Regions from separate parts of the Shewanella sp. GJ50-10 genome, predicted to be linked through region 2. Evidence: predicted binding sites of a transcription regulator. Region 2 holds the regulator's gene; each other region holds the start of a gene.
The links. Region 2 encodes LexA, which represses DNA repair genes until DNA is damaged. Its sites were predicted from a motif close to TACTGTATNNNNATACAGTA; they were not measured.

Region 1 (7,433 bases), 950 kb from region 2:
CATTTCACCGTCTGCTTGACGGTTGTACTGCATAAATACGATGTTCCAGATTTCAATGAAACGGTCACCATCTTCTTCAGGAGTACCAGGACGTCCGCCCCAAATGTGCTCACCATGATCATAAAAGATTTCAGAACATGGCCCACAAGGACCTGTATCACCCATTTGCCAGAAGTTATCTGAAGCGTATGGTGCGCCTTTATTGTCGCCAATACGGATAATATTCTCTGCGGCTACACCGATTTTCTTATTCCAGATTTCAAATGCTTCATCATCAGTATCGTAAATAGTGACGCATAATTTTTCTGTTGGTAATTTCAGTGTTTGGGTTAAGAAGTTCCACGCATAAGAAATCGCTTCTTCTTTGAAGTAATCGCCAAAGCTGAAGTTACCTAGCATTTCGAAAAAAGTATGGTGACGAGCGGTATAACCCACATTGTCTAAATCATTATGTTTACCACCAGCACGAACACAACGTTGTGACGTTGTCGCACGTGTGTAACCACGGTTTTCTAAGCCAAGAAAAGCTTCTTTAAACTGGTTCATACCTGCGTTAGTAAACAATAACGTTGGGTCGTTATGAGGTACTAAAGAGCTACTATCTACAACTTGGTGTCCGTTGTTACCAAAATACGCTAAAAATGCGCTTCTTAATTCTGTGGTGGTCTGAAACATGAAATCGCCCTAAATGGATAAATTCTATTTATCTTGAAGCTGTATACCAGCTCGAATATTGGCAACATTATATACTTAAACAAACTGAAGGTGCGAGAATCTAGCGGCTTAGATTAGCGTTTTTCTTACATTGAATAGCGATTGAGCTAATCGGCTATTCAATTTTACTGACGAAAATCCCATGAGAAATGACTTAATAGCTTATATTGGGGCTACTTTGGCAATTAAACTGATCGTTTTCTCGCCAGGAACTACATGATAAAACCCGCCTGACTCAGATAACTGCTCGCATCGATATTTAATGCCATGCTCAAGCTGCCAAAACTCCGCGATAATGGGTATAACAGTACCTATAACACTGTCTTTTTTAATTACATATAAAGTGCAAAGTATCTAAATAAATGGTGGGTTCACTGCTTAATTTAATAGCAGCTTGATTTAATAAATGACCATCACCGTATACCAAGTGAGTTAGTTTTTTACTTCGCTAATTGTACGTTTTCATTACTTTTACAGCTTCATATGCTGATAAAAACAAAAAATCGCGATGGGCTGTTGCCAATCGCGATTGATATTTAGCTAGGTTTAAACGGGGTAATGTAAATAAAACTAATGTTGCTTAACCACCACGATTCAACCTATAACCAAACTTGTTTAGAAAACTTCACCAGTTTCTAAGTCAATGTTTTCATCTGACTCAGCAGGCGCCGCTTCTTTTTCTTTGCTTAACAGCATTTGGCGAAGGTTAGCTTCAATTTCTTGTGCAATAGCTGGGTTTTCAACTAAGTATTTACCAGCATTAGCACGGCCTTGGCCAATTTTATTACCTTGGTAGCTGTACCATGCACCTGCTTTTTCTACTAGCTTATGCACAACACCTAAATCAACTAGCTCACCTGTACGGTTAATACCTTTACCATAAAGGATTTGGAATTCAGCTTGTCTAAATGGCGCAGCAATTTTGTTCTTAACCACTTTAACGCGGGTTTCGTTACCCACGACGGCATCGCCATCTTTAATCGCACCTGTACGACGGATATCTAAACGAACAGAAGCGTAGAACTTAAGTGCGTTACCACCAGTCGTCGTTTCTGGGTTACCAAACATAACACCAATTTTCATACGAATTTGGTTAATGAAGATAAGCAATGTATTTGACTGCTTAAGGTTACCCGCAAGTTTACGCATTGCTTGGCTCATCATACGTGCCGCTAAGCCCATATGTGAATCACCAATCTCACCTTCGATTTCAGCTTTAGGCGTTAATGCAGCAACTGAATCGACAATGATAACGTCAACCGCACCAGAGCGCGTTAATGCATCACAAATCTCCAGCGCTTGTTCACCAGTATCTGGTTGAGAACACAAAAGGTTATCAATATCTACGCCTAAGTTTTTAGCGTAAATAGGATCAAGAGCATGCTCAGCATCGATAAACGCACAAGTTTTACCTTGACGCTGCGCTGCAGCAATCACTTCAAGTGTTAAAGTTGTTTTACCAGAAGACTCTGGACCGTAGATTTCTACGATACGACCCATTGGTAAGCCACCAGCACCGAGTGCAACATCCAATGAAAGTGAGCCAGTAGAAATAGTTTCAACATCCATTGTGCGATCAGCGCCCAACTTCATGATTGAACCTTTACCAAATTGCTTTTCAATTTGGCCTAGTACGGCATTTAACGCTTTCTCTTTATTTGGATCTGCTTTCATTCTCTTTATCCCTTTTAAGGTGACTCTGTTCGACATGCGAACTTGGTAACGAATAAATTTGTCTGTCTAACGATATGAGCTCAGTATACTGTATAATCATACAGTATCAATAGTTACTGTATACTTTTTTGACATTTATTCATCCTTAAAATTTTAAACCATTAATAATCAGAGCTTTAAATGAGATAAAAATATTAACCTAACAAATGCCCATGCTAAAAAACCACTGTATACAATAGTTACTGTTTTAGTAAACGATTGAGTTACAAGCTATTTAATTTGTTGAAAATATCACTAATCATATCCTTAAAAGTCACTGTATGAAGATAGCTTATTGGGAATCAAACTAAATATTGTTAAGATGAGCGCCGTTAATAATTCCATGTTAAAGCCAGATTAAGAGCAACGACTTAATGACTGTAAATGAAGACTCAAGTTTAGAAAAGCATACTCCAATGATGCGTCAATATTTAACGCTTAAAGCACAGCATCCTGAGATGTTGTTATTTTATCGTATGGGGGACTTTTATGAATTATTTTATGAAGATGCCAAGTTGGCTTCTGAATTACTTGGGATTTCACTTACTGCAAGAGGTAAAAGTGGTGGCAATGCGATCCCAATGGCAGGCTTGCCCTATCATGCAGTTGAAGGTTACCTCGCAAAACTGGTTCAAATAGGACAGTCTGTCGCCATTTGTGAGCAGGTTGGCGATCCTGCAACGAGTAAAGGTCCAGTAGAGCGTAAAGTTGTACGAATCGTAACACCAGGTACCTTAACCGATGAGGCTTTGCTACAAGAAAGACAAGACAATTTACTTGCAGCTGTTTATCAAGGTAAAACAGGCTTTGGCTATGCGACCTTAGATGTATCATCAGGTCGGTTTGTGGTTGTTGAGCTTGAAAATGCAGAAACGTTGGAAGCTGAATTACAGCGCACAAGTCCAGCAGAGCTACTTTATAGCGAAGACTTGGTTGATCGCCACTTAATCGAAAACCTGAAAGGAATAAGACGCAGACCTGAATGGGAATTTGATTACGATACTAGTATTCAGTTATTGCTAGAGCAGTTTGGTACAAAAGACCTTCACGGATTTGGCATAACAAACGCAAGACTGTCGCTGCAAGCTGCTGGCTGCTTAATGCAATACGTCAAAGACACCCAAAAAACGGCTTTACCGCATATCAATAGCATCACCATGTTTAACCAGGCTGATACTATTATTCTAGACGCTGCCACAAGACGTAATCTTGAGTTAACAGTAAACTTATCAGGGTCTCGGGACAACACACTTGCATGGGTGTTAGATAAAACAGCTACACCGATGGGCAGCCGTATGCTGCAACGCTGGATACATCAACCCCTTCGAGACCAGCAACATATCAGCCGACGCCAACAAGCTGTTGCAGAATTGATTGAAACAGGTTTATACGCCGATTTACACCAGCAATTAAAAGCCCTTGGCGACATTGAACGTATTATGGCCCGTTTGGCGATACGCAGTGCGCGTCCTCGAGATTTTGCACGACTACGCCAAGCATTAGCATTATTACCTGAGATTCAACAAACCTTAAGCCATTGCAATCAAGATGAAGTAAAACGATTAGCAGGGCTACTTGGTGAATTCCCAGAGCAACAACAGCTATTAGAAGCGGCCATTGTAGATAGCCCACCTATGCTTATTCGTGACGGCGGCGTTATTCGCACTGGCTATAATGCACAGCTCGATGAATGGCGCGGCCTTAGTGAAGGTGCTAATGATTATTTAGTGCAAATGGAAGCTCGTGAAAAAGAGCAAACTGGCATTAACACCTTAAAAGTCGGCTATAACCGAGTCCACGGTTATTACATTGAAGTGAGTCGCTTACAATCAGATCAAGTGCCGCTGAGTTATCAGCGTCGCCAAACTCTGAAAAATACAGAACGATATATCACTCCAGAGCTTAAAGAGTACGAAGAAAAAGTACTTTCAAGCCAAGGCAAAGCGCTGGCAATTGAAAAACAACTTTGGGAAGAGCTATTCGATCTAATCTTACCTAAATTACACGAATTACAGCAATTTGCTCAAGCGGCATCAGAATTAGATGTGCTTAGTAACTTTGCAGAGCGAGCTGAAACCTTAGGTTATCACTGCCCTAAAATCAGCAATGACATCGGTATTGATATTGAAGCTGGTCGTCACCCTGTTGTCGAATTAGTCAGCCAAGCCCCGTTCATTGCTAACCCCGTAGTGTTAGCACCAGAGCGACGTATGTTGATTGTTACTGGTCCCAATATGGGTGGTAAATCGACTTACATGAGGCAGGTTGCACTAATCACCTTAATGGCTCATATCGGCAGTTTTGTTCCTGCACAAAAAGCGGTTATTGGTCCTATCGATCGCATATTTACTCGTATTGGCGCATCAGACGATCTTGCTTCTGGTCGCTCAACCTTCATGGTAGAAATGACCGAAACAGCTAATATTTTACATAATGCCACGTCAAAAAGTTTGGTGTTGATGGACGAAATTGGCCGCGGAACATCGACCTATGATGGATTATCTCTTGCTTGGTCAGCAGCGGAATATTTAGCCGAAAAAGTGGCAGCATTAACTTTGTTTGCAACCCACTACTTCGAGTTAACCCAATTGCCAGAGCAAATGACAGGTGCAGCCAACGTACATTTAGATGCTGTAGAACATGATGACACGATTGCCTTTATGCATGCAGTTCAAGAAGGCGCTGCTAGTAAAAGCTATGGTTTACAGGTCGCATCTCTAGCAGGTGTTCCAGCTCATGTGATTAAAGCCGCGAAACAAAAACTGCATATGCTTGAAAGCAGAGACTTGGCAAACACTCACCAAGTACCCATTCAAGAAGCACTTAACCTGACAATGCCAGAGCCTCAATCATCAGCAGCCACAGAAAAACTCAGCCAAATTAATCCTGATGATTACAGCCCTAAACAAGCACTAGACATGCTTTACGAGCTTAAAAGACTAGCCAGTTTGTAAATAAAGCCACTTTCCTAGTAAAACAAAAAAGCCGCTACGATAAACTGTAGCGGCTTTTTACTATCATTAATTCGGTGTAAAAGGCTTACTTTTCAAGTGATTTTAACGCATCTGTATCAACATCTTTCATCACTTCACGCTCTAATGCATGTTGCTCAGCTAAGTCATTACTTTTCTTTTGTTGTTGCAATTTTTGCTGCTCAATACTCATTCTGACTTGTCGCTGAATTGACTCTTGCTCTGTTTCACATTGCCTAAATCCGTCACTCCAACCTTGGGCATAATCAGTTTCAGCATTGAAGCGTTTAACGTCTTTTTTGAATTCATCAAACAAGCTACCACCCGCTTTATTACCACTATCACAGCCATCTTGAAAACCATCAGCATAAGCCAACGGATAACCTTGCTCAATCATACTATCGCGGGTACTTTGACAAGCTGAGATAATTAATAAGCTAAGCGGTAATAATAGTAATATGACTTTCTTATTCATCTTCAACCTCATATCGCTGGGTTAATTAATCAATAAAAAAGGGCATAAATGCCCTGTTTAGTTTTAGAAATTTTAAAAGTATTAACTTCTAAACAATGCTTCTACTGACAAGCCTTGAGCACCTAAAACATCTTTCAATCGTTTCAATGCTTCTACTTGAATTTGACGAACACGTTCACGTGTTAATCCAATTTCAGCACCAACATTTTCTAATGTAGAGGGTTCATAACCGAGTAAACCAAAACGTCTTGCTAACACTTCACGTTGCTTGGTATTTAACTCGTTTAACCATCCTACTATTGAATTAGATAAGTCTTCATCTTGTACTTTATAATCTGGCCCAACAGAATCATCATCAGCAATCACATCAAGTAAGGCTTTATCATTATCGCCACCTAATGGGGTATCTACTGAGGTAATTTTTTCGTTTAGCTTTAACATGCGGCTTACATCGCTGGTAGAGACATCAAGAGTATCAGCAATTTCTTCAGCCGTTGGCTCATGATCTAGTTTTTGAGCTAGCTGTCTTGCGGTACGTAAGTACACATTAAGCTCTTTAACGACATGAATAGGTAAACGAATGGTACGGGTTTGATTCATGATAGCTCTCTCGATGGTTTGTCTAATCCACCAAGTCGCATAAGTTGAAAAACGGAATCCTCGCTCTGGGTCAAATTTTTCGACCGCGCGAATAAGTCCTAGATTGCCTTCTTCAATAAGATCAAGTAACGCTAAACCTCGGTTGTTATACCTTCTGGCAATTTTTACAACCAAGCGTAAATTACTTTCTATCATGCGGTTACGAGACTTCTCGCAGCCTTTGAGTGCTTTACGTGAAAAGAAGACTTCTTCTTCTGCACTAAGCAAAGGGGAAAAACCGATCTCACCTAGATATAGTTGAGTGGCGTCAAGATTCTTTTGCAAATCATCTTGAACTTGTTGATCAATATCGGATTGCTGCCCTTCTTTGGCTTTTCCTGCCTTCGGCGCAACCTCTTGTGGTTGTGTAGCTAAATCCATAAGCTCTACTGCGACTGCAGTGTTTTGTTTTTGGCTCATATGGTGCTCTCCCAAACCTGGTAAATTTAATTAAACTAGTGCACTTGCCTATCCTCCGTTTTAATGTGAACTAAACAATTAGCGTTTAGGTAAATAATTTAATGGGTTAACTGACTTACCATGTAAACGTATTTCAAAATGTAACATCACTTGGTTTGCCCCTGTGCTACCCATTTTCGCTACTGTCTGTCCAGCATTTACATATTGCTTTTCTTTAACCAATATTGAATCTGCGTGGGCATATGCACTTAAATAATCATCGTTATGTTTGATAATAACCAAATTACCATAACCACGAAGTGCATTACCTGCATAAACAACTCTTCCATCAGCAGCGGCTTTAATAATATCGCCACGAGAACCTGCAACCTTAATTCCTTGATTGCCTTGCTGAGTTGTAGAGAAATATCCTATTATTTTGCCTTTATTTGGCCAGTTCCACTTGCTTACTTTCTTCGGCAAGCCTTGAACAGGATCTTTAGCTACTTGAACCGTTTTAT
Region 2 (7,433 bases):
AATGGTGCTACACCAGAAATGCCAGCGACCTAAGGTTTCGCTATACATGTGACCAGTCCACTTCGGCAGCCAGTAATAAGCCGCAGCCATAATGGAGTACACTGCACCCGTTACGAGTACGTAGTGGAAATGCGCCACAACAAAGTAAGTATCATGGTATTGGAAATCCGCAGGTGTAATCGCCAGCATCAATCCAGAAAACCCACCAATCGTGAATAGAATAATAAAGGCCACTGCAAACAACATTGGGGTTTCAAAGGTAATTGAACCACGCCACATGGTTGCAACCCAGTTAAACACTTTCACCCCTGTGGGCACCGCAATCAGCATGGTGCAATACATGAAGAATAGCTCAGCGAATACTGGCATACCCGTAGTAAACATGTGATGCGCCCAAACCAAGAAAGACAGAATCGCAATACTTGAGGTGGCGTAAACCATCGAGGAGTAACCGAATAGCTTTTTACGGCTAAAGGTTGGCACAATGGCGGAGATAATACCGAATGAGGGTAAAATCATAATGTAAACTTCAGGGTGACCGAAGAACCAGAAAATGTGCTGGAACATGACTGGGTCACCACCACCTGCAGCATCGAAGAAGCTGGTACCAAAGTATTTATCAGTTAAGACCATGGTGACCGCACCTGCGAGTACGGGCATCACCGCAATCAACAGGAATGCAGTAATTAACCAAGTCCATACGAACAGTGGCAACTTCATCCAAGTCATACCTGGTGCACGCATATTCACAATTGTCACGACCACGTTGATCGCGCCCATAATTGAGCTTATTCCCATAATGTGTACTGAAAATACAAATAGTGCAGTGGTATCAGGGCTGTAGGTAGTTGATAGTGGTGCGTAGAATGTCCAACCAAAGTTGGGGCCACCGCCTTCCATAAATAACGAACTTAATAGAATGGCAAACGCGAATGGTAGGATCCAAAAACTCCAGTTATTCATCCGAGGTAGTGCCATATCCGGCGCACCAATCATCATAGGAATAAGCCAGTTAGCCAAGCCGGTAAAGGCTGGCATAACGGCACCAAATACCATGATAAGTCCGTGAACTGTGGTCATTTGGTTGAAAAAGTTTGGATCAACTAATTGTAAACCTGGTTGGAACAATTCGGCGCGGATAACCATCGCCATTGCACCGCCAGTGAGAAACATTAAAAAACTAAACCACAAATATAATGAACCAATGTCTTTATGGTTAGTGGTTAAAATCCAGCGCATGATGCCTTTCGGCGCGCCATGATGGTGATCATCATGGCCATGGTCATCGTGAGACTGACCATCATGAGCTTCGGTTGTATCTTGTGTAATAGTGCTCATTTTAATCCCTTACTTTCCATGACCATCAACGTCAGAAGCCTGTACAGCATCTCCGGAGTCATTACCCCAAGCGTTACGCTCATAAGTAATTACTGCTGCGAGTTGTTGCGGTGTGAGTAGAGAACCAAATGCCTGCATTGCAGTACCAGCCTTACCATTGACGACAACTTCAATGTGTCCTTCAACTGGCCCTGTAATGGCTGGGCTACCGATTAGTGAAGGGAAAGCACCCGGTAATCCAGTGCCTGCAGCTTGATGACATGCGGCGCAATTGGTCATATAGACTTGCTCGCCCATGGTCATAAGTTCATCCATGGTCAGATCATCTAGTACGACTTCTGCTTTAACTTCTTCCACAACTTCTGCAGCGGCTTCGGTTACGGCTTGTTCAACATTTGCCGGATTAATTTCAGCAGGTAAGGTTACAGGCGTTGCGGTTTGGTCAGTTGCGGAATCCGCTGAACTTGCCGCAGAACCGCCACCATTGATATCAGCGGCTTGCACTACATCGCCAGAGTTATTACCCCAAGCATTTCGCTCGTAAGTCACAACAGCAGCAATTTCAGTCGCAGTAAGCTGTTTAGCAAATGCTTGCATCGCAGTACCTGCTTTACCGTTAACCACAATATCAACATGATCGCTAACAGGACCTTTAATCAAAGGGCTACCAATAAGAGATGGGAATACACCAGGAAGACCAGCACCATTAGGTTGGTGACATGCGGCACAAACGCCCATATAGACTTTCTCACCTTGAGTCATTAACTCATCATATGTGAGTGTTTGCGTAAGCGAGGCTTCTGCTGCAGCTTTAGCATCAACAGCTAGCTGCTTTTGGTCAATTAACCACTGGTCATAATCGGCTTCAGAAAGTGCTTCAACCACGATAGGCATAAAGCCGTGATCTTTTCCGCACAATTCAGCACATTGGCCGCGATAGGTGCCGACTTTATCGATTTTTGTCCATGCTTCATTAATGAAGCCTGGATTAGCGTCTTTTTTAACCGCGAATGCAGGTACCCACCATGAGTGAATAACATCATCACTGGTCATCAAGAAACGCACTTTACGATTAATAGGTAATACGAGTGGCTTATCGACTTCCAGTAAGTATGTTTCAGTTTTTTCAGCTGAACCTTGGATTTGCTCTGCTGGCGTTGAAAGTAAACTGAAGAACTCGACATCTTCGTTGAAATAGCTGTAATGCCATTTCCACTGAGAGCCGGTAACTTTAATGGTTAAATCTGCATCACTAGGGTCTTCCATAGCTATCAGAGTTTTAGTGGCAGGAATTGCCATACCAATAAGGATGATAAATGGCACGACAGTCCATGCTATTTCAACCTTGGTACTGTCATGAAAATCGGCAGGTTTAGCGCCTTTAGATTTTCTGTGATAGATCATCGAGTAAATCATGATCCCAAAGACCACAACACCAATCGCACAACAGATATATAGAATAATCATATGGAGGTCATAAACCTTACCACTGATTTCTGTCACACCTTGTGTCATGTTAAGCGGCATATCAGCCGCAGCAAGCGGTACTGCAAATAACAGCACCATTAATCCATACAACAATCGCTTCACAAGACCACTCCTCTGCCAATTGCGATTTGCAATAACAACAAGGAAAAGTCACACAGTAATACTCTGCTCTATGCAAACTTCTCTAATTCCCGAAAAAGTTTGATCACTTCAAAGTACACGGTGGCTGCGAGTATCAATACTCGATTATTTTATTGGGTTATGGTGGCCACACTTGTACCTAATACTGAACTTTTCAATTCTTAAATTGACGCTTTTTATTCAAGGCTTTCTATACCGCATGGTACCAGCACAATTTTTACAGCGTTTTGTAGCTTCTTATCGTTTTATTAACTCAAGAGTGATAACAATTTGTTAGCCTCTTGTTAACTACATTACTTGGAGATTAAATATTGATCAAGATCACTTTATCATCTAATTTGCTGAAAAAAGGCGTAAAAAAAGCCCTTCACAGTAATGAAGGGCTTTTTCAAGAGAGATTCGGTTAGTGGAAAGCAGATAAATTTAACCTTGATGGTGCTGCTGAAGTATTGTCACTCATATGTTCATCATGTAAGTGAGTATTTACATCTTCAATGATCACACCTTGTGCCAAAGCGCTTTTAGCGACTAACTGAATGCGACGATTATCACGAGCATCTAATGGTGTTGTCCATGTAATAACCGCACTGGAAGTACCACTTGTTAATGCTTTTTCCATTGCCCAAAGCGTTTCAACTTCATCTTTGGTATGAACAAGTAATACTCGATCCATACGAACATTGGCATTGGCCAATATTTGCTTATAGCCAATATGTGGTGGATTAATCAATACAATCCAACGGCCTTGTTGACTTAATACTGCTAACTGGCTGCATAACTGGGTTAGCTCAGTGATGCCTTGATTAGCACTTTGTTTGGTTTCAATACCTTGCTTAACAGGCGCTGTGGCTGAGGTCATATCTACCCATAAACCTGGGTGACGCGGAGCATTACCTAATAATGTGTTCATAACCAACCTCCATTTCGGATAACGCCAACAGCAAGTCCTTCAATGGTGAGACTCTGGCATGTTAAATCAACTTTTATCGGCGAATATTGTTCATTTTCTGCGTGCAGATAAACAACATTGCCTTTCTTTTCAAAACGTTTAACGGTGACATCATCATCAACACGGGCAACGACAACTTGGCCGTTTTTGGCTTGTTGCATCTTGTGCACAGCCAGTAAGTCACCTTCGATAATGCCAATATCTTTCATACTGTCGCCACGAACGCGTAGTAAGAAATTAGCATTAGGTTTGAACATTTCAGGATCAACTTGGAAGTATTGCTCAACATGCTCCATTGCGAGGATAGGTTCACCAGCGGCAACTTGACCGATTAGTGGTAAGCCTTCTTCGACTTCCTCTTCTTCCTGAATCATGCGGATACCGCGTGAAGTACCAGGAATAATTTCGATACAACCTTTTTTAGCAAGTGCTTTTAAATGCTCTTCAGCAGCATTAGCACTTTTAAAGCCTAATCTAGTGGCAATTTCTGCACGAGTAGGCGGCATACCTGTCTCGGCAATATTACATTTAATTAGTTCTAGAATTTCAGCTTGTCGTGGCGTTAAAGGTCTCATGTTGATTCCTGTTTTTTTATACAGTGACTGTCATTATATACAGTATCCTTGGTCGCGCAAGTATTAACCAATGAATTTTAAGAATGAGGCCGATTAAAATTCATCTATAACTGGTTGGTTTAACTTAAATATATTTAAAATCAATAGTTTAAGTTATTTTGGTTGAAAAGGTTTTTATTTTGATTAAATTATCATTGATGTACAAATGATGCGGTTTTTAGTCGATACAGTATATTTATACAGTACTGTGGTTTATTTTTGATAAGCATAAATAAGCGAGTTATTTGCTTATCTAATTAGCCGTAAGGGGATTCAGTTTGATGCTTAATTGTTAACTACATATAAGCAGGTTAGTGAATCCCACCAAGATTCTGGTATCCTATGCGCAATAAATCGTTGTTGATAATGCGAATACTCATGTTAAAACCAGATTCTATCATTGCTAAATCGTTGCGTTGGATTCAGAAACTAATGGTGCACAGTGTTGTTGTACCTGAAGATCCGTTCGCTGACTTAAACCTAGATCCTGAAAAACCAGTGGTCTATGTCATGAAGACAGAGTCGCTGAGTGATATCGCGGCGCTAAATGAAATTACTGCAAAGTACAATCTACCTAGTCCTTATGAGCGTTTGGATATTGATGGGCTGAACACACCAAGAATTGTGTGTGTTGAAGGCCGTAAACCTTTATTTGGCAAACGCCATAGTGGCGAGAAGTTTGTTGCCAACTTCACCAAATTACTCGACTTACACCAAAAGAATAAACAGTTAGATATTCAATTGGTGCCAGTTAGCCTTTATTGGGGACGTATTCCTGGTAAAGAAGATGACACCATGACCGCTGCCGTATTCGAGCGTGAAAACCCGACTTGGCTTCGCAAGTGGCTAATGATTTTATTCTTAGGTCGTCATAACTTTATTCAATTCTCAAACGCGATGTCTTTGCGTTATATGGCTGATGAGCACGGCACTGATGTCAGCATTGCTCACAAGTTAATTCGTGTTGCACGAGTGCATTTCCGACGTCAGCGGAAAGTGATGACGGGGCCACAATTGCCAAACCGTCAAGCGATGTTTAATTCGTTACTTAAATCTGAGTCGATCACTAAAGCGATTCAAGAGGAAGCGGCGAACAAGAAGATTTCTGAAGAAAAGGCGCGTGAAAAGGCCATTGAATATCTAGATGAAATTGCTGCCGATTACTCTGATAACCTGATTCGTATTGCAGAGCGCTTTTTAACTTGGCTATGGAACAAGTTATACAGCGGCATTAGCATTAAGAGTGCTGAGCAAGTTCGTAAGCTGCATCATGATGGTCACGAAATTGTTTATGTACCATGTCATCGTAGCCACATGGATTACTTATTACTCTCTTATATTCTCTATTATCAAGGTATGGTTCCACCGCACATTGCTGCTGGAATTAACTTGAACTTCTGGCCAGCAGGACCGATGTTCCGCCGTGGTGGCGCCTTCTTTATTCGTCGTAGCTTTAACGGTAATAAGCTTTACACCGCAGTATTCAGAGAATATTTAGACCAATTATTTGCTAAAGGCTATTCAGTTGAGTACTTCACTGAAGGTGGACGTTCACGTACAGGTCGTTTACTCGCGCCAAAAACTGGCATGTTAGCAATGACAGTGAACAGTGTGCTGCGCGGTATCGAGCGTCCAGTAACACTAGTGCCAGTGTACTTAGGCTACGATCACGTGATGGAAGTATCGACTTACCACAAAGAATTAAGCGGTAAGAAAAAGCAAAAAGAATCGGTATGGCAGGTATTTGGTGCGTTACGTAAATTAGGTAACTTCGGCCAAGGCTATGTGAACTTTGGTGAGCCAATTAACGTGCAGCAATTCTTAAACCAACAAGCACCTGATTGGCGCGAAGAAATTGCACAAGATCCTGAGCAAAAACCAACTTGGTTAACCCCAGCGGTAAATACACTTGCCAATAAAGTGATGACTAACATTAATAGCGCCGCAGCGGCCAGCTCAGTCACATTAACCAGTATGGTGTTATTGGCTTCTGAGCAAAATGCGCTAGAGCGCGGCGAGCTTGAAAGACAGTTAGATTTATATCTTAAGCTATTAAAAGAGGTGCCTTATACCGGCTATACCTCAGTAGCGGAAGGTAATCCTACTGAAGTGGTTGAGCAATGTTTGTCACTTAAAAAGTTCACTTCAACTAGCGATAAGCTTGGTGAAATTATTGCGATTGAAGAGCATGCTGTTATTGCAATGAGCTACTACCGAAATAACATTATTCACTTGATGGCTGTACCTTCGTTAATTGCTAGTTGTTTAGTGCAATACGAAGAACATAGCCGTGAGAAGATCCATAGCATCGTCAATGATTTCTACCCATTACTAAAAGCAGAATTGTTTATGGGGATTGAAGACTTACCTGCATATGTCGACCATGTCTTGGACTTGTTTGTTGAGCAAGGTTTGATTACTGGTACAACTGAGTTTGAAGTCAATCAAGGTAATATTACCCAGTTAATGCTATTGTCTGAAACTGTCAGTGAGACATTACAACGTTACGCGATTATCTTTAATTTACTGGCTTACAAACCGGATATTGAACGTTCAGATCTAGAAAGCGCGAGCCACATGCTAGCTCAGCGTTTAGGTGCTTTACACGGAATTACTGCGCCAGAGTTTTACGATAAAAAACTCTACAATAATTTGAGTGTAAAATTAAAAGAATTAGGGCACTTATCGGGTAGTGACAATCAATTTGCTGTCATCCGAATCCGCGATCATGCCAATGGTATGTTGCGACTATCTGTTCGTAAAACCATAGTCGACAGTGTGACTATGGAACATGGGTAACGAATAACTTTATGAGTTCAACACAAACGCAGCCGAAAAATAAATCTTTGTTAGGCGGCGCAATGATTATTGCTGGTACCACTGTTGGTGCTGGCATGTTCTCC
Region 3 (7,433 bases), 930 kb from region 2:
TTAGCTTGTTTCGAGTACACTCATTTAATCAGGGCAGTTATACACTTTATTTGTACTTAAATGACTTGTATTTTGAGTTGCAAAACTTGCTGATTCATTAGTAGCTAACATAAACACTTTTCTGTTGTTGATAAAAGTGACCTATTAGTAGGACTCCCTTCTCAATAGCAGCCACAGTATAAATTGAGCTTATTGGTTCTACCTATGCTTATCTATAACTCATCAAAGAAGGAATGAGGGATGCCTAGTATTCTTACCCCTCTTATCGCTGTATTCGGCATCATGCTATTAGGTTTTGTTGTCCAAAAACTAAAAGTATTACCTCACGATACCGATTTTACATTGAATGAATACGTGTATTACGTTGCCTTCCCTGCAATCCTTTTTATTGCTTTAGCCGAAACAGACATCAACGAAATTTTGCAATGGGGTTTTATTTTTTCGTTCGGCGCCGCAATGATTATCACCTACTTTGTCACCGTTGTTATTTCACTGATGGCAGATAAAAAACAATCAGCGCTTGCGGCAATTAGAGGCCTAAATACCAGCTTTGGTAACACGGCCTTTATCGGTATTCCTTTGATGATGATGCTCTATCCGGGTAACAACCATGCAATTACAGCTGCAGCGATTGCCAGCTTATTATCCATAGTCATGTTTGCCTTTGCTATGGTGAGTATGGAGCTAGCCATTAATAAACAGCAAAAACGTCACCCCATTATTATCATGTTAAGTGCACTCATCAGTAACCCTATCGTAATAGGCTGTGTGCTTGGGGTCGCAGCTTCAGCAGTTAAAATTCCTATTCCTGATAGTCTCAGCATGATGATGCGACTTATCGGTAATACATCTAGCCCTTGCGCCCTGTTTGCAATCGGAATGGTATTAGCTAAAGCAATGCATGGCGGCGTAGAGCCATCAGAGCCTAAGCGCCACATTGCTATCGAAATGACAGTACTAAATATCTTAAAACTCGTATTTCAGCCCATTATCGCTTACGCCTTATTACGGTATTTTAATGTTGATACTGAGTTACTTATCATGGGTGTTATTTTGGCAGCACTTCCTACAGCAGCAAGTGTTTACTTACTGGCTCAGCGCTATCAAACCAACGGTTTAGCCAGCGCAAAATGCATACTTATTAGCACAATAGTCACCTTTATCACTTTGCCGATCATTGAAAAACTGCTTCATCATTTAATTTGAAGCGTTTAGTGATTGTTTAAATAGAGATTAAAATCCGAACAGTAAAAATCTTCCACCAGCACTTTACTGTATCTATAAACAGTGTAAACTGTTTATAGATACAGTGGTTTGATGATTATTCACACAAGGATTGATTATGCTTTGCCAATTAAGCATTAATAATTTCGCGATTGTACGTTTCCTAGAACTCGATTTTAAAGCCGGCATGACCAGCATTACAGGTGAAACGGGTGCAGGTAAATCCATTGCTATTGACGCATTAGGTCTGTGCTTAGGTAATCGAGCAGATGCTAATACGGTAAGACCTGGCGCGAATAAAGCTGAAGTTAGTGCACGGTTTACTCTGGATGATGTTCCTTTCGCTAAACGTTGGCTTGAAGATAATGATCTAGATGTGGAAGACGAATGTATTTTACGTCGGACTATCAGCGCAGACGGTCGTTCTCGCGCTTACATTAATGGCAACCCTGTACCACTTTCGCAATTAAAAGCACTGGGGCAATTGTTTGTCGGTATTCATGGACAGCATGCGCATCACGCCATGCTTAAAAGTGAGCATCAACTAACCTTACTCGATAGCTATGCCAACCATAAACTCTTACTTGATGCTGTTAGTAAAAGCTACCAACGCTGTAAAAATATCGAAAATGAGCTAAAGCAATTACAACAAAACCAGCAAGAACGCATCGCCCGAAAGCAATTGGTACAGTATCAAGTTGAAGAATTAGATGAATTCGCGTTGTTACCTGGTGAGTTTGAACAAATTGAACAAGAACATAAACGCCTAGCAAACGGTACTGACTTAATTGAAAGCTGCCAAAATACCCTGCAACTTCTCAGCGAAGATGACGAACATAATGTTGAGTCATTACTTAATCGTGCTGTAGGCTTTGCTGATAACTTACAGAGTTTTGACCCTGCACTTAAAAATATTGCCGAGATGCTTAATGAAGCGTTAATTCAAGTTCAAGAAAGTAGCAGCGAAGTCCAAGATTATCTCAGTAGAATTGAACTCGACCCTGAGCATTTTGCCTTTCTTGAGCAACGTATTTCTAAAGCAATGCAACTGGCTAGAAAGCATCATGTACAAACCGAGCAACTTGCTGAACATCATCAACAACTAAAAGCAGAACTCACAGAGTTAAGTAATGATGCTAGCCGTCTTGATGAAATACAGCAGCAAGTTGATGACAGTAAACAAGCTTACATCCAAAATGCACAAAAACTCAGCCAGAGCCGTTTACGTTACGCTAAAGAGCTCAATAAATTAGTGACTCAATCAATTCATGAATTGAATATGCCTAAAGGAAAGTTCTGTATCGCTGTTAACTTTAACCCTGAAGTTCAGTCTTTAACTGGCAGTGACCAAATTGAATTTCAAGTCACCACTAATCCAGGGCAACCACTCCAACCTATTGCCAAGGTGGCATCAGGTGGTGAGCTCTCACGTATCGGTTTAGGCATTCAGGTGATAACAGCTAAAAAGGTTTCTACTCCAACCTTAATATTTGACGAGGTTGATGTGGGGATTTCAGGGCCTACAGCTGCTGTCGTCGGACGAATGCTTAGAAGCCTTGGCGAATCTACACAGGTGATTTGTGTAACCCATTTACCGCAGGTTGCAGGGAATGGTCATCAACATATGCTAGTGAATAAATTTACCAAGAGTGGCGGCACAGAAACCCAAATGAAGCCATTGGATAAAGAGCAGCGTATTAGTGAGCTAGCAAGACTGCTTGCTGGTGATGTTATTACCGAGAATACACTCGCCAATGCGAGAGAGCTATTGCATTAACAATTAAGGCTGATGAGCTTTAAAACAATGTAATTTCTTGAGTTTAAGGAACCAAACTAAAAAGCCCACAATTAAGTGGGCTTTTTATATAAATTTGACGTAATTAATAGAGCTTTAAAACCGTTCTTACTCAAAACTAAAGACTTCATTTACACAAAGTAATAAATAGCCTGCAGACAGATTAGCGCAAAGATTCCTGCCAGCACATCATCAATCATAATACCGAAGCCGCCGTGTACTTTGGCATCTAGCCAACGAATAGGCCAAGGTTTAAGAATGTCAAAAAAGCGAAACAAGGCAAAACCAACTACCATCCATATCAGCCCTGCTGGCGCCGCTATCATGGTGATCATTAATCCTGCGACTTCATCCCAAACAATAGCTCCATGGTCATGGACTCCCATGTCTTTTGCAGCTTTATCACAAATATAAAAACCTACTAGGGTACTGATGACAGTGATAATAATAAAAGCCGTTAAGCTTAAATGTCCCATTAAATACACTAAAGGCACTGCAGCAAGGGTACCAAAAGTACCTGGGGCCTTAGCAGCCAAGCCACTACCAAAACCCAGCGCTAAAAAGTGCACTGGATTTTTTAAAGATAGCTTTAATACTGCGGGATCAGTTGATAATAATTTCATTAAAAATGCTCAAAATGTTTCGAGTCGAGTTCAAAAGGTTGACCATCGGCTACCAGTCGTAATTTATCGCCTGCGCAAATTTGACCAATTTTGACAAACTTAACACCAGCATGAATTAACGCTGTATCCAATGCTCCTCGCTGCGACTCAGGTACAGTAAATAGTAGTTCATAGTCTTCACCACCTGTCAGCGCATAATTGATCGCTTCGTTTTTACCTACAGACTCAAGTAGTGATTTCGATAACGGTAACTCATTCACATCAATAATGGCACCCACATTAGAGGCTTTTAAAACATGTTTAATGTCTGAGTTTAAACCATCTGATAAATCAATCGCGCTGGTTGCTAATGTTCGAAGCGCTTGACCCGCAATGATCCTTGGCGTTGGATGATAATGGCGATTAATTAAAAAACCTTTGTATTGAGGATCAACCTCTTTTTTGCCCAGTAGCACATCTAGACCTAAGGCTGAATCACCTAAAGTACCAGTAACATAAATCCAATCGCCAATTTTAGCGCCACCACGAGTAAGTGCTTTACCTGTTGGCACTTGCCCATGAATGGTGATGTTTATACAACGAGGTCCACGCGTCGTGTCACCACCAATCAAACTCACGCTATAGTATTCAGCAGCCTCAAACAAACCTTCACTGAATTCTTGTAACCATTGGTTATCAACATCAGGCAAAGTTAATGCAAGTGTCATCCAGGCAGGATCTGCACCCATTGCTGCTAAATCTGACAAGTTTACCGCAACAGATTTATAACCAAGCTCATGCGCTGGCATCGTGGGTAGAAAGTGAATGTTTTCGACGAGAGTGTCGCAAGAAATTGCGATTGATTTGTTTTCGGCAGGTTGCACTATTGCGCAATCATCGCCGATACCGAGATGCACATCACGGCGCTGCTGGCCTTTATCACGGAAAAATTGTTCAATAATTTGGAATTCTTTCACGATAAATCTGGTACGGTTGCCCGCCCACCTATATTTTTATAGAAGTATCTAAGCCATACAAAAACGGTATCCGAAGATACCGTTTTCATTCATTACTTGCGAGTAACAAGCTTATCTAGCATACCATTGACAAACTTATGGCTGTCGTCAGCACCAAACGCTTTCGCTAATTCGATACCTTCGTTGATAGCCACTTTAAATGGCACATCTTTACGATAAGTTAATTCATATGCAGCTAAGCGCACAATGGCTTTTTCAACTGGAGATACATCTTCAATGTCACGATCTAAGTGAGGCTTTAGAAGATCATCAAGTTGATTTGCTTTCGTGGCTACACCTGATAGCAATTCACGAAAATAAGCTACATCAACACCGTTAATGTTTTGCTCAGTTAAAAATTCATGTTCAACATCAGCAACGTTATTCTTGCTTAATTGCCATGAATAAATAGCTTGAACAGCTAAACGGCGTGCCTTACGGCGCTCTGAAGGCTTCATTACTTTTCCTACTACTATACCAACTGTTGTTCTAATTCTTGCAGAACGTTAACCATTTCAAGCAGACCTAGGGCAGCTTCAGTGCCTTTGTTACCTGCTTTAGTACCAGAGCGTTCAATTGCTTGCTCAATGGTATCTGTGGTCAACACGCCAAATGAAACTGGGATATCAAACTCTAAAGCAACTTGAGCTAGACCCTTGTTACATTCACCTGCAACTAAATCAAAATGCGGAGTACCACCACGAATCACTGCACCAAGTGCAATGATACCGTCAAACTTTCCACATGCAGCAACACGACGTGCAGCAAGTGGTAATTCAACAGCGCCAGGAACACGAACAACAGTAATGTTGTCATCTTCAACCTGACCAAAACGTTTTAGTGTATCTATTGCGCCATCAAGCAGACTCTCAACTAAAAAACTGTTGAAACGCGATACTACGATCGCAACTTTGGCATTTTTTGCTTCGATATTACCTTGAACTACGTTCATTATCTTACCTAAATTAGCTAAAGCACCCAGCTCTGGGCAAAAGTGGCGGTATAATACCACAGCAAAATGCCCTGAGTCCTGTGCAATTAATGATAAATGTTAACTTCACTAAATTAGTGAATTATTCTGCAATGTAATCAGTAACTTCTAAACCAAAGCCTGACAACGAATGATAATGTTTCGGTGAGCTCAATAGACGCATTGTGCTAACACCAAGACTTGATAGAATTTGTGAACCGATTCCAACCTTACGAGATGTTCCTTCCCACTTAGCCGATGCTGGCGCTTGACCATTGTCTTCTGCCTCAAACGCTTTTACTTTTGCCAGCATTTCACTTGAGTGCTCTTCATGACCCAATAACACCAAAACACCGCCCTCTGATGCGATACGTTCCATGGCTTTCTCTAAAGGCCAGCTACGTTTTTGATCGCGTTCTGAATGCAATAAGTCATTAAAGGTATTCTGTAAATGAACTCGAACTAGACAGTTCTCTTCAACATTCCCTTTCACTAATGCGTAGTGTAATTGATTGTCGATAGTGTCTCTGAAAGTCACCATCTTGAACTCACCAAAACGCGTTGGCAAATTACACTCAGCTTCGCGAACAACGGTCGTTTCTTTGGTATTACGGTACTCAATTAAATCAGCAATGGTACCCATTTTAACGCCGTGCTTTTCACTGAAAAGTTCTAAATCAGGACAACGCGCCATGGTGCCATCATCATTTAAGATTTCAACAATTACACCGGATGGTTCAAGACCTGCTAACCGTGCTAAATCGCAACCAGCTTCTGTGTGACCTGCACGAGTCAGTACGCCGCCATCTTGTGCCATTAATGGGAATATATGGCCTGGTTGAACTAAGTCAGCCGCTTTGGCTTCTTTAGCAACTGCAGCTTGTACAGTAACAGCTCGGTCGTGGGCTGAAATACCAGTCGTCACACCTGTCGCCGCTTCAATAGAAACAGTAAAGTTGGTAGAGAACTGGGCGTTATTGTTAGTCACCATTAACGGTAAATTTAATTGCTGGCAACGTTCTCTAGTCATAGTTTGACAGATTAAACCACGTCCATAAGTGGCCATGAAGTTAATTGCCTCTGGCGTGACCTTTTCAGCCGCCATGATTAAATCACCTTCATTTTCTCTGTCTTCATCGTCCATCAAGATAACCATTTTACCTTGGCGAATGTCTTCGATGATCTCTTCTATACTATGTAGTGCCATGTTAAGACCTTTATGTTGTTATTTCCCATATTTGCAATATAGGGTAAAAATAGGGTTATCGCATAAATCCGGCGCTGGCTAACATTTCCATCGTGACTCCGCCTGTCGATTTGGCAGCTTTTTCCGGATTCATTAGCCGTTCTAAATATCGTGCAATAAGGTCAACTTCAATATTCACCTTATCGCCTGCTTTTAATGCTGTCAGTGTGGTTTCTGATGCTGTGTGCGGCACTATTGTTAATCGAAAACGATGACCGTCAATTTCATTCACAGTTAAACTGACACCATCAATGGTAATTGAGCCTTTATGGGCAATGTAGTGAGATAGCTCCGCAGGCGCTGCTAACCAAAATTCTATGGCCTTACCACGAACGCTACGTTGTTCAACGGCAGCGATGCCATCAACATGACCACTAACCATATGACCACCAAGACGTGTGGTTGGCAGTACGGCTTTTTCAAGATTAACTTTTTGACCAACGTGATAGTTAGCAAAACCGGTCAGTGCGACCGTTTCAGCCGAAATATCGGCGACATAGCCATCAGCTAAACATTCCACCACGGTTAAACATACACCGTTAGTAGCAATACTATCGCCTAACTTCACATCAGCTAAATC

Region 1: a site for LexA is predicted at 2,475-2,494, ahead of recA (recombinase RecA). Genes of this name have one in related genera too.
Region 3: a site for LexA is predicted at 1,271-1,290, ahead of recN (DNA repair protein RecN). Genes of this name have one in related genera too.

Annotation. Positions count from the first base shown of each region.
Region 1 is NZ_JBVVSS010000001.1:3,289,837-3,297,269, forward strand. It holds gene alaS (alanine--tRNA ligase) at 1-675, opposite strand, end outside; gene recA (recombinase RecA) at 1,330-2,388, opposite strand; gene mutS (DNA mismatch repair protein MutS) at 2,802-5,381, shown strand; gene AC0L4E_RS13910 (hypothetical protein) at 5,467-5,874, opposite strand; gene rpoS (RNA polymerase sigma factor RpoS) at 5,956-6,933, opposite strand; gene AC0L4E_RS13920 (peptidoglycan DD-metalloendopeptidase family protein) at 7,012-7,433, opposite strand, start outside.
Region 2 is NZ_JBVVSS010000001.1:4,240,021-4,247,453, reverse strand. It holds gene ctaD (cytochrome c oxidase subunit I) at 1-1,338, opposite strand, end outside; gene coxB (cytochrome c oxidase subunit II) at 1,348-2,928, opposite strand; gene AC0L4E_RS17915 (cell division inhibitor SulA) at 3,371-3,877, opposite strand; gene lexA (transcriptional repressor LexA) at 3,874-4,491, opposite strand; gene plsB (glycerol-3-phosphate 1-O-acyltransferase PlsB) at 4,909-7,329, shown strand; gene mtr (tryptophan permease) at 7,341-7,433, shown strand, end outside.
Region 3 is NZ_JBVVSS010000001.1:3,314,036-3,321,468, forward strand. It holds gene AC0L4E_RS13990 (AEC family transporter) at 241-1,206, shown strand; gene recN (DNA repair protein RecN) at 1,343-3,001, shown strand; gene AC0L4E_RS14000 (phosphatidylglycerophosphatase A family protein) at 3,151-3,642, opposite strand; gene thiL (thiamine-phosphate kinase) at 3,642-4,598, opposite strand; gene nusB (transcription antitermination factor NusB) at 4,691-5,095, opposite strand; gene ribH (6,7-dimethyl-8-ribityllumazine synthase) at 5,110-5,589, opposite strand; gene ribBA (bifunctional 3,4-dihydroxy-2-butanone-4-phosphate synthase/GTP cyclohydrolase II) at 5,711-6,814, opposite strand; gene AC0L4E_RS14025 (riboflavin synthase) at 6,870-7,433, opposite strand, start outside.